Regions from separate parts of the Candidatus Avoscillospira sp. LCP25S3_F1 genome, predicted to be linked through region 1. Evidence: predicted binding sites of a transcription regulator. Region 1 holds the regulator's gene; each other region holds the start of a gene.

Region 1 (6,077 bases):
GGCAGGGGCTTTTCGTTGTTGGGATTGGCGTTGGGCGCTTCGTGGATTTCAATGCCCACGCTGTGGCCCAGACCATGGGTGAAATACTGGGCCAGGCCCCGCTCCTCCAGCACGGCCACGGCGGCATTGTGGACGTCACAGCCGGGGGTACCGGCCTTGAATGCGCCGATGGCGGCCAGCTGGGCATCCAGCACAGCCTGATAGCTATGCCGCATTTCGTCGGTGGCATGGCCGATGGCCACGGTCCGGGTCATATCGGAGCAGTAGCCCTGATAGAGCGCGCCGAAATCGAAGGTGACAAATTCACCGTCCTGGAGCGTCTTTTCCGACGGCACACCGTGGGGCATGGAGCCGTTGGGACCGGAGACCACAATGGGGTCGAAGGACACGTTTTCCGCACCGCCGGCCAACATGAGGAACACCAGCCGGGCCGCCAGGAATTTTTCCGTGACGCCGGGACGGATGTCGTTATGGAGCTCCACCCAGGCCTGTTCGGCAATGCGCTGGGCCCGCATCATCCGGGCCACCTCCTCGTCATCCTTGACGGCGCGCAGGCGGTTCATCATGGCCGAAGCGCCGGTGAGCACACAGGGCAGGGCCTCGGCGTAACGGTCGTGGTCGGCCAGGGTCATCGCTTCTTCATCAATGCCCAGCGTTTCGATCTTGTGGTCACGAATGACCTGGGCGAACAATTCTTTATAGGGATGGGCCCGGTCCGTCAGGCCCACATCCGCGCCGGTGATGCGATTACCGGCGGCCTCGATGTAACGGCTGTCGGTCCAGTACCAGGCGTGATCGGGGGTGATGAGACACGCGCCGTCGGTGCCGTAGGAGTCGAAATCCACGGCGTAAAAGCGGTTGGCCCGGCAGGTCAGCAGAACGCCGTCGAGACCGGCGTCGGGCAGGGCCTTCTGAATGGCTGCAATATGATTCATGGGAAATGCCTCCATAGTTATAATCTGATAGGATTCAGTATACCACTGTAACCGTCTGGGAGCAAGTCCCAGCTGTGGAGCGCCGCAAAAAGAACGGTCCCGGCTGCCATCCATGGAGGTGGCGCCGGGACCGCCCGTTTCAGGCCGGAAAGCGTCCGTACAAAAAAGTTATGTCTGAAAGTGAAACCATGGGATATGGTGTACCAGCCACACGGCCAGGAAGGCCGCCGCCAGTCCTACCAGCCATCCGGCGATGACATCCGACGGGTAGTGGACCACCAGATACATCCGGGACAGGCCCATAAGCCCTGCCGCGATGAGGCACGGCCACAGCCGCCGCTTATTCAATAGAAACAGTGCCACCATGGCGGCCGTGGCGGCGGTGGTGTGGCCCGAGGGGAAGGAGTGGTCCGACTCCAGTTCGCTGCCGGCCTCCTGCCACCACTGATAGATAACGCGGCTGTCATCGGCGTAGGGCCGCTCCCGGGCCACCAGCGGCTTCAACGCCACATTGGTAAACAAGGCCCCGATGGCGATGGCCAACAGCACCGCTACACCGTAGTGGCGGGTTTTGGAGAGGATGGTCAATACCAGGCCCAGCGCAATCAGGCCCACACCGGCGGCGCCAAAGAGGTCCAGACCTCGAGCCAAGGGGCCCAGTACGCTGTCGGCGGCGCTCTGCTGCAGGGCGTGGACCGCTTTCAGTACGGCGGTGTCGAAGTCCAGCAGGGCGGAATCCAGCCACAGGGCTGCGGTCGTAGGTTCCATAGGTTGTAAGGCTCCTTTCGAGGGGTTTTGCCCATTGTACCGTATTTTTGCGCCATGCACAAGGACCGCATATCCTTTTTGGCATAAGTTCATAAATATTTCAAAAAAGACCTATTGACAACTGCGGGGGAGAGTGGTAAAGTACAGTTAGCACTCGAGGATGGTGAGTGCTAAAAGAAGTGAGGAGGCGCAGGACATGGAATTGACCGAGCGGAAAAAGAAAATCCTTCGGGCCATCGTGGACTGCTACATCCAGACGGCGGAGCCGGTGGGCTCCAAGGCCATCGCGTCCATGCCGGGCATGGACGTCTCCTCGGCCACCATCCGCAATGAGATGGCGGACCTGACCGAGATGGGCTATCTGGAACAGCCCCATACGTCGGCAGGACGCATTCCCTCGCCCGCCGGTTACCGGCTGTACGTCAACGAATTGATGGAGGGCTACCGGCTGTCCATCGACGAGACCCAGAGCCTCAACGAGGCCATGGAGCTGAAGCTCCAGGAGTTCGACAAGGTCATGAGCCAGGTGGGCAAGATGGTTTCCAACTGGACCAACCTCCCGGCCTATGCCGTGACGTCCAGAGTGGGGCGGCTGCCCACGGTCAAGCACTTTGAGATTCTCAGCGCCGACACCGGCAGCTTTATCCTGGTGGTCATGACCAACACGGAGACCGTTAAGAACAAGCTCATCAAGCTGCCCCTGAACATTCAGGAACAGGATTTGAAGCTGCTGTCGGCGGTTCTCAACGCCAGCCTCACCGATTTGAGTGCCGAGCAGATCACACCGGAGATTCTGAGCAAAATCCGAAAATCCGCCGGAGCCGCCGCCGATCTGGTGCCCATCATCGTGGATTACACGGTGCGGGTCCTCCAGGAGCAGCAGCACAGCGACGTGTATCTGACAGGACAGATGAAGCTGCTGGGCCAGCCCGAATACCGGGATGTGGAAAAGGCCCAGGAAGTGCTGTCCACCCTGGACGAAGAGGTCATCGCCAATCTTCCGGCTCCCACCGACGGGCCGGTACAGATTCTCGTGGGACCGGAAAACATCGCCAAGGAGTTGAAAGATACGTCCGTGGTCATGACCCGGTTCGACATCGGCGACGGCATGCAGGGCATGATCGGCGTGGTGGGACCCACCCGCATGGATTACGCCCAGGTTACGGCCCGACTCAGCTATTTCGCAGAAGGTCTCGGCCGTATGTTTGGAAAGAATGAATTACCGCCGGCCAAAGAGTCCGACGGCGGTACGGAATAAAGGATGTGTATCACCATCATGGCAAAGGAAACCAAGCAGAATCCCCAGGCCCAGGAGCCGGAGGAGCAGGAAGTGGAGGAAGCCGTTGAGACGGCTGAAACCGCCCAGGAGCCGGAAAACACCGACGCCCAGCGGCAGCAGCTGGAACAGCAGCTCCGGGAGGAGCAGGATAAATACCTGCGGCTCCTGGCCGAGTACGACAACTTCCGCAAGCGGAGCCAGAAGGAAAAGGACAATCTCTACACCGACATCCGGGTGGAGACCGTGTCCAAGTTCCTGCCGGTCTACGACAATCTGGAGCGGGCCTTGAACCAGCCCACCGCCGACGAGGCGTACAAAAAGGGCGTGGAAATGACCATGACCGGCCTGATGGAAGTGCTGGAAAAGTTGGGCGTGGAGTCCTTCGGCAACGTGGGCGACACCTTCGACCCCAATATGCACAACGCCGTCATGCACTGTGAAGACGAGAACTTCGCGGAGAATGTTCTGTGCGAAGTGTTCCAGAAGGGCTTCCGCATCGGCGAAAAGGTCGTCCGCTTCGCCATGGTCCGCGTGGCCAACTGACGGAATTGCCGTCACTGAATTTGTAAATACTAGGTTTTATATAGTAGGAGGAATTGATTATGTCTAAGATTATCGGTATCGATCTCGGTACGACTAACTCTTGCGTCGCCGTTATGGAAGGCGGCGAACCCGTTGTCATCGCCAACGCCGAAGGCAACCGCACCACTCCCTCTGTCGTGGCGTTCTCCAAGACCGGCGAGCGTATGGTGGGCCAGGTGGCAAAGCGCCAGGCCGTCACCAACCACGACCGCACCATTTCGTCCATCAAGCGTCACATGGGTTCTGATTACCGTGTGACCATTGACGATAAGAAGTACACCCCCCAGGAGATCAGCGCCATGATCCTGCAGAAGCTGAAGGCAGACGCCGAGGCTTACCTGGGCGGCCCCGTCACCGAGGCGGTTATCACCGTTCCCGCATACTTTAACGACGCCCAGCGTCAGGCCACCAAGGACGCCGGCAAGATCGCCGGCCTGGAGGTCAAGCGTATTATCAACGAGCCCACCGCTGCGGCTCTGGCTTACGGCGTGGACAAGGAAAGCGACCAGAAGATCATGGTCTACGACCTGGGCGGCGGCACCTTCGATGTGTCCATCCTGGAGATCGGCGACGGCGTTATTGAGGTTCTGGCCACCAACGGCGACACCCATCTGGGCGGCGATGACTTCGACGAAGAGATCATCAAGTACCTGATTGCAGAGTTCAAGAAGGCCGAGGGCATCGACCTGAGCAACGATAAGGTTGCCATGCAGCGTCTGAAAGAGGCCGCCGAGAAGGCCAAGATCGAGCTGTCCGGCGTCACCACCACCAACATCAACCTGCCCTATATCACCGCCGACGCCACCGGCCCCAAGCACCTGGATGTGACCCTGACCCGGGCCAAATTCAATGAGCTGACCGCCCGTCTGGTGGACGCCACCATGGGCCCTGTCCGTCAGGCCATGGCCGACGCCGGCATCACCGCCAGCGATCTGAACAAGGTCCTGCTGGTGGGCGGCTCCACCCGTATCCCCGCTGTGCAGGAGGCTGTCAAGAGCATCACCGGCAAGGAAGGCTTCAAGGGCATCAATCCCGATGAGTGTGTGGCCGTGGGCGCTGCCATTCAGGGCGGCGTGCTGGGCGGCGACGTCAAGGGCCTGCTGCTGCTGGATGTCACCCCCCTGAGCCTGGGCATCGAGACCATGGGCGGCGTGTTCACCAAGCTCATTGAGCGGAACACCACCATCCCCACCAAGAAGAGCCAGATCTTCTCCACTGCCGCCGACAACCAGCCCTCCGTTGAGGTCCATGTGTTGCAGGGCGAGCGTGAGATGGCCGCTTACAACAAGACCCTGGGCAAGTTCCAGCTGACCGGCATTGCTCCCGCTCCCCGCGGCGTGCCGCAGATCGAGGTCACCTTCGACATCGACGCCAACGGTATTGTCAACGTGTCCGCCAAGGACCTGGGCACCGGCGCCGAGCAGAAGATCACCATTACCGCTTCCACCAACCTGTCCAAGGAGGACATCGACAAGGCCGTCAAGGAGGCCGAGCAGTATGCCGCCGAGGATAAGGCCCGTAAGGACGAGGTGGACACCCGGAATACCGCCGATCAGGTCATCTACCAGACCGAGAAGACCCTGAACGATCTGGGCGACAAGCTCACCGACAGCGACAAGGCGCCTGTCCAGGCTGCTGTGGAGAAGCTGAAGGAGACCGTCAAGGGCTCCGACGTCCAGGCCATTAAGACGGCCACCGACGATGTGCAGAAGGCCCTCCAGGCCATCGGCGAGAAGATCTACCAGGCTGCCGGCGCTGCCCAGCAGCAGGGCGCTCCCGACGCAGGTGCTGCCGCCGGTCAGAACAATGACGGCGTTGTGGATGCCGACTACGAGGTCGTGGACGACAACCAGTAATAAAAGGGCAACCCCGCACGATTGTGTCTGCGGCCCTGGCTGGCTCTTTTGCCCCAACTGTGCAGTTTGCAAATCTTGAAATACATCCAGTATTCCGGCGATTTCCAAACTTTCATTTGGAACAAAATAGACGCAGCCAGTGCTCTTGCCAAATCGTGCGGCGCAGCCCGACAAGTAAATTGGATTTTTCCAGCCCCCGCGGCCCGGCCCGGGGGCTGGCTTCCCGTAACAATATTATCACCAGATAAGAGGTGAATCCCCATGGCAAACGAGAACAAAAGAGACTATTATGAGGTGCTGGGCGTAGAAAAGAGCGCATCCGACGCCGAATTGAAAAAGGCTTACCGCAAGCTGGCCATGAAATATCACCCGGACCAGAACCCCGGCGACAAGGCTGCCGAGGAGCGGTTCAAGGAGGTCAACGAGGCCTATGAGGTCCTGTCGGACCCGGACAAGAAGGCTCGCTATGACCAGTACGGCTTTGCCGGTGTGGACCCCAACTTCAACCCCGGCGGGTTTGGCGGCGGCTTTGGCGGCGGCGGTGGCTTCGGCTTCGGCGACCTGGGCGATATTTTCGGTGACTTCTTCGGCTTTGGCGGCGGCGGCAGCAGTTCCGCCCGGCGCAACGCGCCCCAGAAGGGCCAGAATATCATGGCC
Region 2 (6,077 bases), on a different contig from region 1:
AGCCGTCCACACCGGCGTTCTCAGCGATCTGACGGATGGGGGCCTGCAGGGCCTTGGCAATAATCTGGGCGCCGGTCTTCTCGTCGCCCTGGAGCTTGGCAACCAGCTTCTCCACAGCGGGGATGGCGTTGACGTAAGCGGTACCGCCGCCGGCCACGATGCCTTCCTCCACGGCGGCGCGGGTGGCGTTCAGGGCGTCCTCGATGCGGAGCTTCTGCTCCTTCATGGCAACCTCGGTCTGGGCGCCGACCTTAATGACGGCAACGCCGCCGGCCAGCTTGGCCAGACGCTCCTGGAGCTTCTCCTTGTCGTACTCGGAGGTGGTGACCTTCAGGGTGGCCTTGATCTCGTTGACGCGGTCGGCAATGGCCTTGCTGTCGCCCATGCCGTCGACAATCACGCTGTTGTCCTTGGAGACCTTCATCTGACGGGCGCGGCCCAGATCGGGGATGTCCACTTCCTTCAGGTCCATGTTCAGATCGGAGGAAACATAGGTGCCGCCGGTCAGAATGGCAATATCCTTCAGCATCTCCTTGCGGCGGTCGCCGAAGCCGGGAGCCTTGACGCAGACGCAGTTGAAGCTGCCGCGCAGACGGTTCACCAGCAGGGTGGACAGGGCGTCGCCCTCCACGTCCTCGGCAATAATGACCATCTTCTTGCCGGCCTGGACGATCTTCTCCAGAACAGGCAGAATCTCCTGGATGGTGGAGATCTTCTTGTCGGTGATGAGGATATAGGGGTCGTCCACGACGGCTTCCATCTTCTCGGTATCGGTGACCATATAGGGGGAGATATAGCCGCGGTCGAACTGCATACCTTCCACGACCTCCAGACCGGTCTCAGCGGTCTTGGACTCCTCAATGGTGATGACGCCGGAGGAGGTGACCTTCTCCATGGCCTCGGCGATCAGCTTGCCGATCTCCTCGTCGCCGGAGGAAACGGCGCCGACACGGGCGATGTCGTCGCTGCCCTTGATGACCTCGGAATTGGCCTTGATGGCCTCCACGGCGGCGGCAACGGCCTTCTCGATGCCCTTGCGCATAACCATGGGGTTGGCGCCGGCGGTGACGTTCTTCAGGCCCTCGTGGATGATGGCCTGGGCCAGAACGGTGGCGGTGGTGGTGCCGTCGCCGGCCACATCGTTGGTCTTGGTGGCCACTTCGCGGACCAGCTGAGCGCCCATGTTCTCAAAGGCGTCCTCCAGCTCCACATCCTTGGCGATGGTCACGCCGTCGTTGGTGATGAGGGGAGCGCCGAACTTCTTGCCCAGCACCACGTTGCGGCCCTTGGGGCCCAGGGTAACTTTCACAGTATTTGCCAGCTGATCAATGCCGGACTGCAACGCCTTACGGGCGTCTTCACCATAAACAATCTGCTTTGCCATAATTTATGTGAACCTCCTAAAACTTACTCAACAATGGCCAGAATATCGGACTGCTTGACCAGGGTGTAGTCAGCGTCGTCAATCTTGACCTCGGTGCCGCTGTACTTGGCGACCACGACCTTCTGACCGGGCTTGACGGTCATTTTGACCTCCACGCCGTCCACCATGCCGCCGGGGCCAACGGCTACAACCTCGGAGAAAGCGGACTTTTCCTTATTGGCAGTGGAGAGAATAATGCCGGACTTGGTGGTCTCCTCGGCCTCAATGGCCTTGAGCAGGACGCGGTCGGCAAGGGGAGTCAGTTTCATGTTGCGTACCTCCTAGAATCATCATACAAAGGAGCACGCCTGCGGGCGCGTCTCCTGTGGATTGGTTTTGTTGGTTTTAGCACTCATTTATCTCGAGTGCTAACAGTTATTATAATAAATCAGTTGTGTAAAATGTGCAAGAGGGAATTTTTCACAAAATACAGGTATTCTGGGCCGATATTTCTGATGATGTCCAAAAAGAGATGGAATATCTGATGATATCTTGATTTTCCTGCGTTCTTCTCCCGAAATCGCCGGGATGTCTCACCAGACCACGCCGCGGGGATGGACAAACCGGATTTTCTGCTCCGCCACGGAGAAGGTGACGTCCTTGGAAAAGAGCAATTCGCCGTCCAGATTGACGCCTTCGGGCTCGGGGCACTGGATGCGCAGGCTCCGGCACCGGTGGTGGCCGATGAGGTTGGGATACTGAGCATACTGGCCATGCTGATACCGGCCGATGGCGGCGGCCACGGTCATGCGGGTCACCGGCTCCACAATGAGCACGTCCAGGAAGCCATCGTCGGGCATGGCCTCGGGCACCGGATTGAAACAGCCGCCGTACCAGCGGCCGTTGGCGATGCAGACCAAGGTTTTCCGGCCGTCCAAAACCTGTCCGTCGTCCAGGGTGATGGTGTATTGGCTGGTGATGCCCCGGACGGTGTTGACCAGGGCCGACAGCAGATAGGCGCTTTTGCCCTTGACCAGGGGCAGACGCTTGTAATCGGCCACCTGGGTGCCGATGCGGGCGTCGAAGCCCATGGAACAGATGTTGATGGCGTAACGGTCGCCGTTGACGGCGATGACATCGAATTCCGCGATCTCCCCATCCAGCAGCAGGGGCAACTGGCGGAAGGCGTCGGGGTCGGAGAAGACCTTGATAAAATCGTTGCCGGTGCCCTGGGGAAAACAGGAGATGGCGGCGTTGGGAAAGCCCATGACGCCGTTGACAATCTCATTGAGGGTGCCGTCGCCGCCGCAGGCGTAAATGCGCAGTTCCTCCCCGGTCTCGCAGGCGGCCCGGGCCAGTTTGGCACAGTGGCCGGGGGCACGGGACACGACCACCTCGTATTCGTCGCTGCGGCCCACAAAGGCAGCGGCCACGGCGGCGTTGACGGTGCCGGTGCGGTCGGTTTTGCCGGCGGCGGGGTTGACAATAAACAGATGCTTCATGGCAGACGCTCCGTTCCACTCAGAAATACATGAAGAGGTTACACTGGATCATGCCGTTGTACAGCTTGCGCTTTTTGTCGGCCTTGCGGCCGAAGTACCGCTCGAATTCCGGTTCGGAGCTGATGAGATACAGCTTCCAGCCGTCCAGGTTCTTGAAGTAGCGGCCGTACTGCTGGTACAGTTTTTGGGCGCTGCGCTGTTCCAGCATCCGTTCGCCGTAGGGCGGATTGCAGACAATGATACCACCGCCCTCAGGCAGGGTCAGACGGGTGGCGTCGGCCTCGGAGAACTGAATATACGATTCCATACCGGCCTTTTTGGCGTTGGACTGGGCAATGGCAAGGCTTTGGGGGTCGATGTCGCTGGCAAATATCCGATAGTCGCCCCGGTATTCCCGGTCCATGGCGGCGGTGCGCTCCTGCCGCCACACCTCCACCGGTACCTCCCGCCACTTCTCGGCGGAGAAGCCCCGGCCCAGGCCGGGGGCCCGGTTCAAGGCCGCCATGGCGGCCTCAATGACGATGGTGCCGGAGCCGCAGAAGGGGTCTACAAAGGTGTCCCGGCCCCGGTAGCGGGCCAGATGGACCATGGCGGCGGCCAGGGTTTCCCGCAGGGGAGCATCGTTGCCCACGGCCCGGTAGCCCCGCTTATGCAGGCCCGCGCCGGAGGTATCGAGATACAGCTCCGCCATGTCCTTCATAATGGAAAACTGAATCTGATACGTCTGACCTGTGGCGGGCAGGTGCTGCAAATGGTACTTGCCGCCCAGCCGTTTCGCCACGGCCTTTTGAATCATGGCCTGACAGGTGGGGACCGAGTGGAGCTTGGAGTTGAGGCTGTGGCCCTTGACGGGGAATTTGCCGTCCTTGGGGATGAAGTCCTCCCAGGGCAGGGCGGCTACGCCGTCAAAGAGGGCGTCCCAGGTATCGGCCCGGAACGCGCCCAGCTTCAGCAGGACCCGTTCGCCCATGCGCATGCGCAGATTAGCCCGGGCCATGGTGTCCCAGCCGCCCTCAAAGTAGACGCGGCCATTTTCCACCTGGACGTTCTGGGCGTCCATGCGGCGCAGTTCATCGCCCACCAGCCCCTCCAGGCCGAAGAGACAGGGAACGCAGAAGGTAAAGTTGTTCATAGTCATAAAATCCTTTCCGGCCGGTCAGACGGCCCGCAGCAGACAGGAGAACAGATATAATACGATCAAAACTCCCACGTTCCACAGGGTGAACGTGCGGAAATAGGGCTTTTTCAGCGCGGCATCCTTGGCGGCGATCTGCTTCCAGGAGATCAGACTGGCCATGGAGGCGATGAGGGTGCCCAGGCCGCCCAGGTTGGTGCCGATGAGCAGGGCCGGGATATTGTCGGTGTAGTTGGACAGGAGAATGGCGGCGGGGACATTGCTGATGACCTGACTGATGAGCACCGACAGGGGCAGCTCCCGCCCGGCCAGGGCGCCGCTGAGAAAGACCTGCAATTCCTCCAGCCGCTTGATGTTGCCCACGAACACAAAGAAGCAGACGAAGGTCACCAGCAGGGCGTAATCCACCCGCCGGAAGAGCCGCCGGTCCAGCACCAGCACGGCAATGGCAACAATGACCAGTACCACCGGCTTGGACAGCACACCGGCCACCGTCAGCAGACAGAGAATGAACAGGGCCAGATAGGCCCAGACATACCGCATCCGCAGGGCGGGCAGCGTGTTGGCGGGGACCGTCACGGCTTTGGCGGGGAAGCGCACCACGGTGGAACCGGCCAGCAGCACGCCTGCCGCCGCGCCGTAAGGCAGGAGCAGCAGCAGAAATTGACCCAGACCTAAGCCGGAGATGGAGTAAAGATACAGGTTTTGGGGGTTGCCCATGGGGGTGATCATGCTGCCCAGGTTGCCGGCCATGGTCATTAAGGTGACGGCCAGACAGAGCCGGGAGGACAGGCCCGCCGTCTCCAGCAGGAAGATGCCGAAGGGGACAAAGGTGATGAGGGCCACGTCGTTGGTGATGAACATACTGCTGAAAAAGCAAAGGCCCACCAGCGTCAGCACCACGCCCCGTGCCGTGCGGACCCGGCCCAGCAGCTTGTGGCCGATGGATTCAAAGACGCCCTCGGCCCGGAGGCCGCCCACAATGAGCATCAGACAGAACAGCAGGATCAGGGTGTTCCAGTCGATGTACGACAGGTACTTGCCGTCCGGCGGCACCACAAAGCAGGAGACCACAGCCAGCACCGCCGCGACCGTCAGGACCACATCTTTTTTGACAATGGAAAGGAATTTGTTGAACATGGTTTCGATTCTTCTCTTTTCTCTTGGGATTCAACGGCCATTCTATCATAGAAACATGGAAAAAACCATACGGTGTGTCAAATTTGTAAAATTTCTTTCTGTCAGTCTTTACGCATTGGCAAACGGCGCAAAACATAGTAAAATAACTGCGAGGCAAATTGCCGACGGAAGGAGTGAAACCAAATGACAGCGATGGTATATACCTGGCTGGCCGTGGCCATTGTCATGGGCATTGTGGAGGGCGTCACCTATGCCATGGTGTCCATCTGGTTTTCGGGCGGCGCCGTAGCGGCCATGATTGCGGCGTTGCTGGGCCTGAATTTCAAGGTGCAGCTGGTCTGCTTTGTGGTGGTGTCGGCCATTCTGCTGGCCTGCCTGCGGCCTCTGGCCAAAAAGAAGGGCATCCAGAAGCCCCTGCCCACCAACGTCCACCGGATGATCGGCATGGTGGGTATCGTCACCGAGGACATTGACAACATTGCCGCCACCGGCGCCGTAAAGCTCAGCGGCGTGGAGTGGAGCGCCCGCACCCGCGACGGCCACAAGGTCCCCGCCGGAGATCGGGTGAAGGTGGTGGCCATCGACGGCGTCAAGGTCATTGTGGAGCCGGTTGCCGTTCTGGCAAAGGTATAAAATCCGATTTTTGAAGAAACAAGGAGGAGAAAACTATGGTAGGTTATATTGCACTGGCGATTCTGGCCGTGGCGGTGCTCATTCTGATCATCTCCAATGTCCACATTGTCCAGCAGTCCAAGGCCTACGTCATCGAGCGCCTGGGCGCGTTCTCGACGGTTTGGGAGGTGGGTCTCCATCTGAAAGTCCCGTTCATCGAGCGGGTCGTCAAGAAGATCAGCCTCAAGGAGCAGGTCCTGGACTATCCGCCCCAGCCCGTCATCACCAAGGACAACGTCACCATGCAGATTGATACGGTGCTGTA
Region 3 (6,077 bases), on a different contig from region 1:
GCTGCGCCGTCAGTTTCCGGCCGTGGACTTCGGCCCTTTGACGGTGTCCGCGGCAGGCTGCCGGGATGAGGACTGGGAGAACAGCTGGAAACAGTATTATCAACCCCTGCCCATTGGTGAAAAACTGTTGGTGGTACCCCAGTGGCTCCACCCGGAAAACCCCGAGGGCCGCGTGGAGGTTCGGCTGGACCCCGGCATGATCTTCGGTACCGGCGCCCACGCTTCCACCCAAATGTGCATGAAGGCGCTGGAACAGTGCATCCACGGCGGCGAACGGGTCATCGACCTGGGCAGCGGCAGCGGGATTCTGTCCTTTACGGCGCTGCTGCTGGGGGCCGCCACAGCCACCGGCGTGGACATTGACCCCAAGGCCGAGGACATCGCCCGGGAAAACGCCGCCATGAACGGTCTCGACGGTTCCCGGTTCACCGCCGTCACCGGCAACGTCATTGACGATCAGGCCCGCATGGAGGAACTGGCCCAAGGCGGCTACGATGTGGTATTGGCCAACATTGTGGCCGACGTCATCATTCCCCTGGCCCCGGTGGTACCCCACTTCCTGCGCAAGGGCGGCGTGTTCCTGTGCTCCGGCGTGCTCAATGTGCGGCTGGATGAAGTAAAGGCGGCGCTGGAAGCGGCAGGCCTCACCATCACCGGCTGCAATCAGATGGACGACTGGTGCCAGCTGAGCGCCACCTGCTGAGGAGGCTGCAACTTTGGCATATATCCCCTATCGCACCCGGGTGCGCCTTCGAAAGCTGGCCGTGGCTCTGGTCATCATCGTCGTGCTGCTGCTGCTGACCGCCGTGGGCTTCGTCATCTATTTGCAGCGTTTTCTGGTCTACTCCGCCGACGGCGTCCGGCTGGAGTTCTCTCCGTCCACCGAGAGCAATACAGTTCAGGAAAAGCTGGAACCCCTGCCCGACGCCCAGGTGGTGGTGGACACCAGCCCCATAGAGGACACCAGCACCATGACCCGTCTGGAGGGCATTTACGTGACCACCGATATGCTCAGTGACAGCGACGCCATTCTCGAAGCCGTTCAGGCCACGGAGGGACAGGTGGCCGTACTGCTGGACGTCAAAAGTATCTACGGCAATTTTTATTACTCCACCGCCATTCCCGGCGCGGAAACCTCCTCCTCTGTGGATGTGACCGCCGTAGACCAGCTGATTGCCGATCTCAACGCCAACGGCCGCGTCTATCTCATCGCCCGGCTGCCGGCGTTCCGTGACAGTGCCTATGCCCTGGCCAACCAGTCCTGCGGCCTGCCCCTGGACAACGGCGCGTTGTGGATGGACAGCGACAGCTGTTACTGGCTGGACCCGGCCAATCAGCAGGTCCTTTCCTATCTCCAGAGCATTCTCTCGGAACTGGCCGGTCTGGGCTTTGAGGAAGTGGTCCTGTCGGACTTCACCTTCCCCGCCAGTCAGAACATCGCCTATGACGGCAACCGGGTGTCCGCCGTGCTGGACGCCGCCCAGCGGCTGTCCTCCAACCAGACGGAGCGCTCCCCCGCCCTGTCCCTGGCCACCACGGACCCGGCGCTGGCCGCCTATGCCGACCGGGTGTATCTGACCAGCAACGACGGCTCTCAGGTCCAGGCCCTGGTGGACACCTTCTCCGACGTCTATGACACGCTCCACGATCGTGTGGTCTTTCTCACCAGCTCCCGGGACACCCGCTTTGCGGAGTACGGCATTCTGCGCCCGGCGGTGACGGAGGACGCGGAATCGTGACGCATTTCTTTTGCGGGGCTCTGCCCCGCACCCCGCAATTTTTAAAAAAAATTGAGTAAAACTTGAAATTAGCCCCGGATTCCCATGGAATCCGAGGCTGAAATATTATTAATATAAGGATAGAGCTAAAATCACCGTTTGGAACCCAACGATAAAAGTTTACTCGATTTTTTCAAAAATCGCAGGGGTCCAGGGGACGGCGTCCCCGGTCGCGCCCCGCAGGGCGCGAAATCTCCCTTACTGCATCAAAGAGCAGATGCGGTCGGTATACTCGGTGGGGTTGTCGATGGGCAGACCCGCCATGAGCAGGGACTGATCGTACAGGACCTCCACATACTTCTTGGCCTTCTCCGGGTCCTGGGCCACGGCAACTTGCAACGTGGCAAAGACGGCGTGCTCCGGGTTCAGCTCCAGGATACGGCCGGCCTTAAAGCCCATTTCCGGATTCATCTTCTGGAAGTATTTCTCCATCTCAAAGCTCATGCCCTCGTCGGGGACCAGGCACACGGGGTAGCTCTTGAGGGTGGCGCTGAGACGCACATCCTTGACGCGGTCGCCCAGCGTCTCCTTGATGAAGTCCAGGGTGGGCTTGGCGGCCTCGTTCTTCTCCTCCATGGCCTTCTTCTCCTCGTCGGAGGTCAGGCCCAGGTCGTCGGACGCGATGTTCTTGAAGTCCTTTTCGGCAAACTTCTGGAGGGTCTGGGGAATGAATTCGTCCACATCCTCCGTGAAGAACAGGACATCGTAGCCCTTGTCCTGGAGCAGCTCCATCTGGGGCAGCTGGGAAAGGCGCTGGCGGCTCTCACCGGCGGCAAAATAGATGTGCTCCTGACCTTCTGCCATGCCGTCCACATACTCCTGGAGAGTCACCAGCTTCTGCTCCTTGCTGGACCAGAAGAGCATCAAATCCTGAAGCAGGTCCTTGTGCATGCCGTACTCGGCCACCAGGCCGTATTTCAGATTCCGGCCAAAGGCGTTAAAGAACTTCTCGTACTTCTCCCGGTCATTTTCCAGGAGCTTCTTCAATTCGGACTTGATCTTCTTTTCCAAGTTGGAGGCGATGAGTTTCAACTGGCGGTCGTGCTGGAGCATCTCACGGGAGATGTTCAGACTCAAATCCTGAGAATCCACGATGCCCTTGACAAAACGGAAGTGCTCCGGCAGCAAATCCTCGCAGTTCTCCATAATCAGGACGCCGGAGGAATAGAGCTGCAAGCCTTTCTTGTACTCCTTGGTGTAGAAGTCGTAGGGGGCCCGGGCAGGGATATAGAGCAATGCCTTATAGGTAATATTGCCCTCGATGCTCAGATGGATGGTGGCCAGAGGATTCTCATAGTCGAAGAACTTCTCCTGATAGAACCGGTTGTACTCCTCCTCCGTGACGTCCTTCTTGGCCCGCTGCCACAGGGGCACCATGGAGTTGAGAGTCTCGTTTTCGGTGTACGTCTCGTACTCGGGCTTCTCGCTGTCCTTGGTCTCCTCCTTGACGCGGGTCTTGGTCACGTCCATGCGGATGGGGTAGCGGATATAGTCGGAGTACTTGCGGACCAGCGACCGCAGCTCATGCTCCTGGAGGAACCGGCTGTAGTTCTCGTCCTCGGTGTCGGCCTTCAGGTGCATGATGACCTGGGTACCGGCGCTATCCTTCTCACAGGGGGTAATGGTGTAGCCGTCGGCGCCGGAGGACTGCCACATCCAGGCTTCGTCGGAGCCGTACTTTTTGGAGATCACCGTCACGGCGTCGGCCACCATAAAGGCGGAGTAGAAGCCCACGCCAAACTGGCCGATGATGTCGATATCCTCCTGCTGCTCCATGTCCTTTTTGAACTGGAGGGAACCGCTCTTGGCGATGGTACCCAGATTCTCCTCCATGTCCTCCCGGCTCATGCCGATACCGTTGTCGGACACGGTCAGCAGACGCGCTTTTTCGTCCACCGTAATGTCGATGGCGAAGTCGCTGCGGCTCAGGCCCACGTTCTGGTCCGTCAGGCTCAGATAGGCCAGCTTGTCCATGGCGTCGGAGGCGTTGGAAATGATCTCACGGAGAAAAATCTCCTGATGGGTGTAAATGGAGTTGATCATCAGATCAAGAAGCCGCTTGGATTCGGCTTTAAATTGCTGCTTTTCCATGATATGTCATCCTTTGTATTCAGCATTAGCACTCATAGCTCTTGAGTGCTAATGCTATTATACCGCGCTCTGAAATTTTTTCAAGTACATTTACAAAAATTTTATATTTGGCCCTTAACAGATGGGGTGGACTATGATAGAATGAGAACATCAATTTACGAAAGGAAGGTTTTCAACCATGAAAACTGTGATTTGTTCCAAGAACGCTCCCGCCGCTGTGGGTCCCTATTCCCAGGCGATTTTTGTAGGCGACACCCTGTACTGCTCCGGCCAGCTGGGTCTGGTGCCCGAGACCGGTAAGCTGGCCGAGGGCGGTCTGGCTGCCCAGGCCCGTCAGATGTTTGCCAACGTCAAGGCTGTCCTGGCCGAGAACGGCATGGACCTGAGCAATGTGGTCAAGACCACCGTGTTTATGACCGATCTGGCCGGCTTTGCCGAGCTCAACGGCATCTACGCTGAGAACTTCACCGGCGAGCATCCCGCCCGTTCCTGCGTGCAGGTGGCTGCCCTGCCCCTGGGCGGCGTGGTGGAGATGGAAGTCATCGCCGTCAAGTAATTGCAAAAACCGTCAACCGGGCGTGCCTCAAGCGGCACGCCCGGTTTTCCATTATGGCGGGAAGGAACACAATATAAAAATTTACTCGATTTTTTCAAAAATCGCAGGGTCCAGGGGCAGCGCCCCGGTCGCCCGCCGCAGCGGGCGAAACACCCCGTCGTCCACAGCGCCATCCGCAGATGGCGCCATCCCTCGGGCGTAAGCCCTAAGGCCGCCGTCCCCACCCCAACACTGGTGGAGGACAGCGGCCTTCTTTGTACAGCAAATACAAAAACCGGGCTGCCGAAGCAGCCCGGTCGAACTACGATTGTCGTGGTTCCGGCGCAGGATTACTCCTCGTCGCCGTACTCCTCGTCGTCACCCTCCACCAGCAGGGCGCGGATGGACAGGGAGATACGCTTGTTCTCCTCGTCGATGTCGATGATCTTGGCCTCGACCTCCTGACCCTCGGACAGCACATCCTCGGGCTTGCCGATGCGGCGGTCAGCGATCTGGGAGATGTGGATCAGGCCGTCCACACCGGGGATGATCTCGGCGAAAGCGCCGAAGGTCATCAGCTTGACGATCTTGACGGTAGCCACGTCGCCAACCTGGAACTGGTTCAGGAACAGGTTCCAGGGGTTGGTCTCAGCGGTCTTGTAGCCCAGAGAGATCTTCTTCTTCTCGGGATCAAAGCCGATGACATAGACGTCGATCTCGTCGCCCACCTTGACGACCTCGGCGGGGTTCTTGATGCGGCTCCAGCTCAGCTCGGAAACGTGAACCATGCCGTCCACGCCGCCGATGTCGACGAAAGCGCCGTAGGAAGTCAGGCTCTTGACAACGCCATGGTAGGTCTTGCCCTCGGCGATCTCGTTCCAGATCTGCTCGGCGGCAGCCTTGCGGGCCTCAGCGGTGACGGCACGGATGGAGCCGACCACTCTGCGGCGGGCGCGGTTGACCTCGGTGATCTTCATGCTGACGGTCTGACGGATCAGCTGGCTCAGGTCGCCGCCCTTGGGAATGCCGGTCTGGGAAGCGGGAATGAACACACGGATGCCCTTGACATTGGCAACCAGGCCGCCCTTGTTCTCCTCGGTGATGACGCCTTCGACCACAGTCTTCTCCTCGCAGGCAGTCTCGATCTCGTCCCAGCTCTTGACGGTGTCCAGACGCTTCTTGGACAGCATCACGGTGCCCTCCATGTCGTTGACACGGACCACATAGACCTCGATCTCATCGCCCACCTTGAACAGGTCCTCGGCCTTGGCCGCAGGATCGCTGCTGATCTCGCTGTAGGGGATGTAGCCGGCGTGCTTGGTACCCAGGTCCACATACACTTCGGTGGGGGTGATGGATGTGACGATGCCGGTCACCTTGTCTCCTGTATTTAAAGTCTTGATGGACTGCTCGAGAAGCTCGGCAAAGTTCTCCTCCATGGCAGCATTTTCAACACGAATTTCGTCGCTCATATGGTTGTTGACCTCCTTTATTATCCACGCCGGCGTTGACGCCCCGGCAGTGATACCAACGGATTGCACATTAGAGAAAAGCGTAGTGTCCAATTCATCGGCACTGTCCACCAGGGAAACCAGCTTGCAGTGTTCTCTGCAAATCATCGCAAGGCGCTTCGTATTGGAGCTCATTGCATCACCGACTATGACCATTCCATC

Evidence for each region. Region 1 encodes HrcA, which represses chaperone genes, less so after heat shock. Its sites were predicted from a motif close to TGTTAGCACTCNNNNNNNNNGAGTGCTAACA; they were not measured.
Region 2: the regulator HrcA is predicted to act here: its motif matches at 1,767-1,797, upstream of ACTQ33_RS15585 (co-chaperone GroES).
Region 3: the regulator HrcA is predicted to act here: its motif matches at 3,893-3,923, upstream of htpG (molecular chaperone HtpG).

The regions. Positions count from the first base shown of each region.
Region 1 is NZ_JBQKJT010000004.1:176,969-183,045, reverse strand. Features, by position in the region: gene ACTQ33_RS05105 (M24 family metallopeptidase) at 1-935, opposite strand, end outside; gene ACTQ33_RS05100 (phosphatase PAP2 family protein) at 1,104-1,703, opposite strand; gene hrcA (heat-inducible transcriptional repressor HrcA) at 1,900-2,961, shown strand; gene grpE (nucleotide exchange factor GrpE) at 2,980-3,525, shown strand; gene dnaK (molecular chaperone DnaK) at 3,585-5,420, shown strand; gene dnaJ (molecular chaperone DnaJ) at 5,682-6,077, shown strand, end outside.
Region 2 is NZ_JBQKJT010000027.1:7,340-13,416, forward strand. Features, by position in the region: gene groL (chaperonin GroEL) at 1-1,384, opposite strand, end outside; gene ACTQ33_RS15585 (co-chaperone GroES) at 1,408-1,692, opposite strand; gene ACTQ33_RS15590 (diacylglycerol/lipid kinase family protein) at 1,957-2,865, opposite strand; gene ACTQ33_RS15595 (THUMP domain-containing class I SAM-dependent RNA methyltransferase) at 2,885-3,997, opposite strand; gene ACTQ33_RS15600 (SLC13 family permease) at 4,022-5,140, opposite strand; gene ACTQ33_RS15605 (NfeD family protein) at 5,324-5,773, shown strand; gene ACTQ33_RS15610 (SPFH domain-containing protein) at 5,809-6,077, shown strand, end outside.
Region 3 is NZ_JBQKJT010000002.1:193,478-199,554, forward strand. Features, by position in the region: gene prmA (50S ribosomal protein L11 methyltransferase) at 1-703, shown strand, start outside; gene ACTQ33_RS02625 (putative glycoside hydrolase) at 717-1,739, shown strand; gene htpG (molecular chaperone HtpG) at 1,977-3,869, opposite strand; gene ACTQ33_RS02635 (RidA family protein) at 4,048-4,425, shown strand; gene ACTQ33_RS02640 (bifunctional 4-hydroxy-3-methylbut-2-enyl diphosphate reductase/30S ribosomal protein S1) at 4,755-6,077, opposite strand, start outside.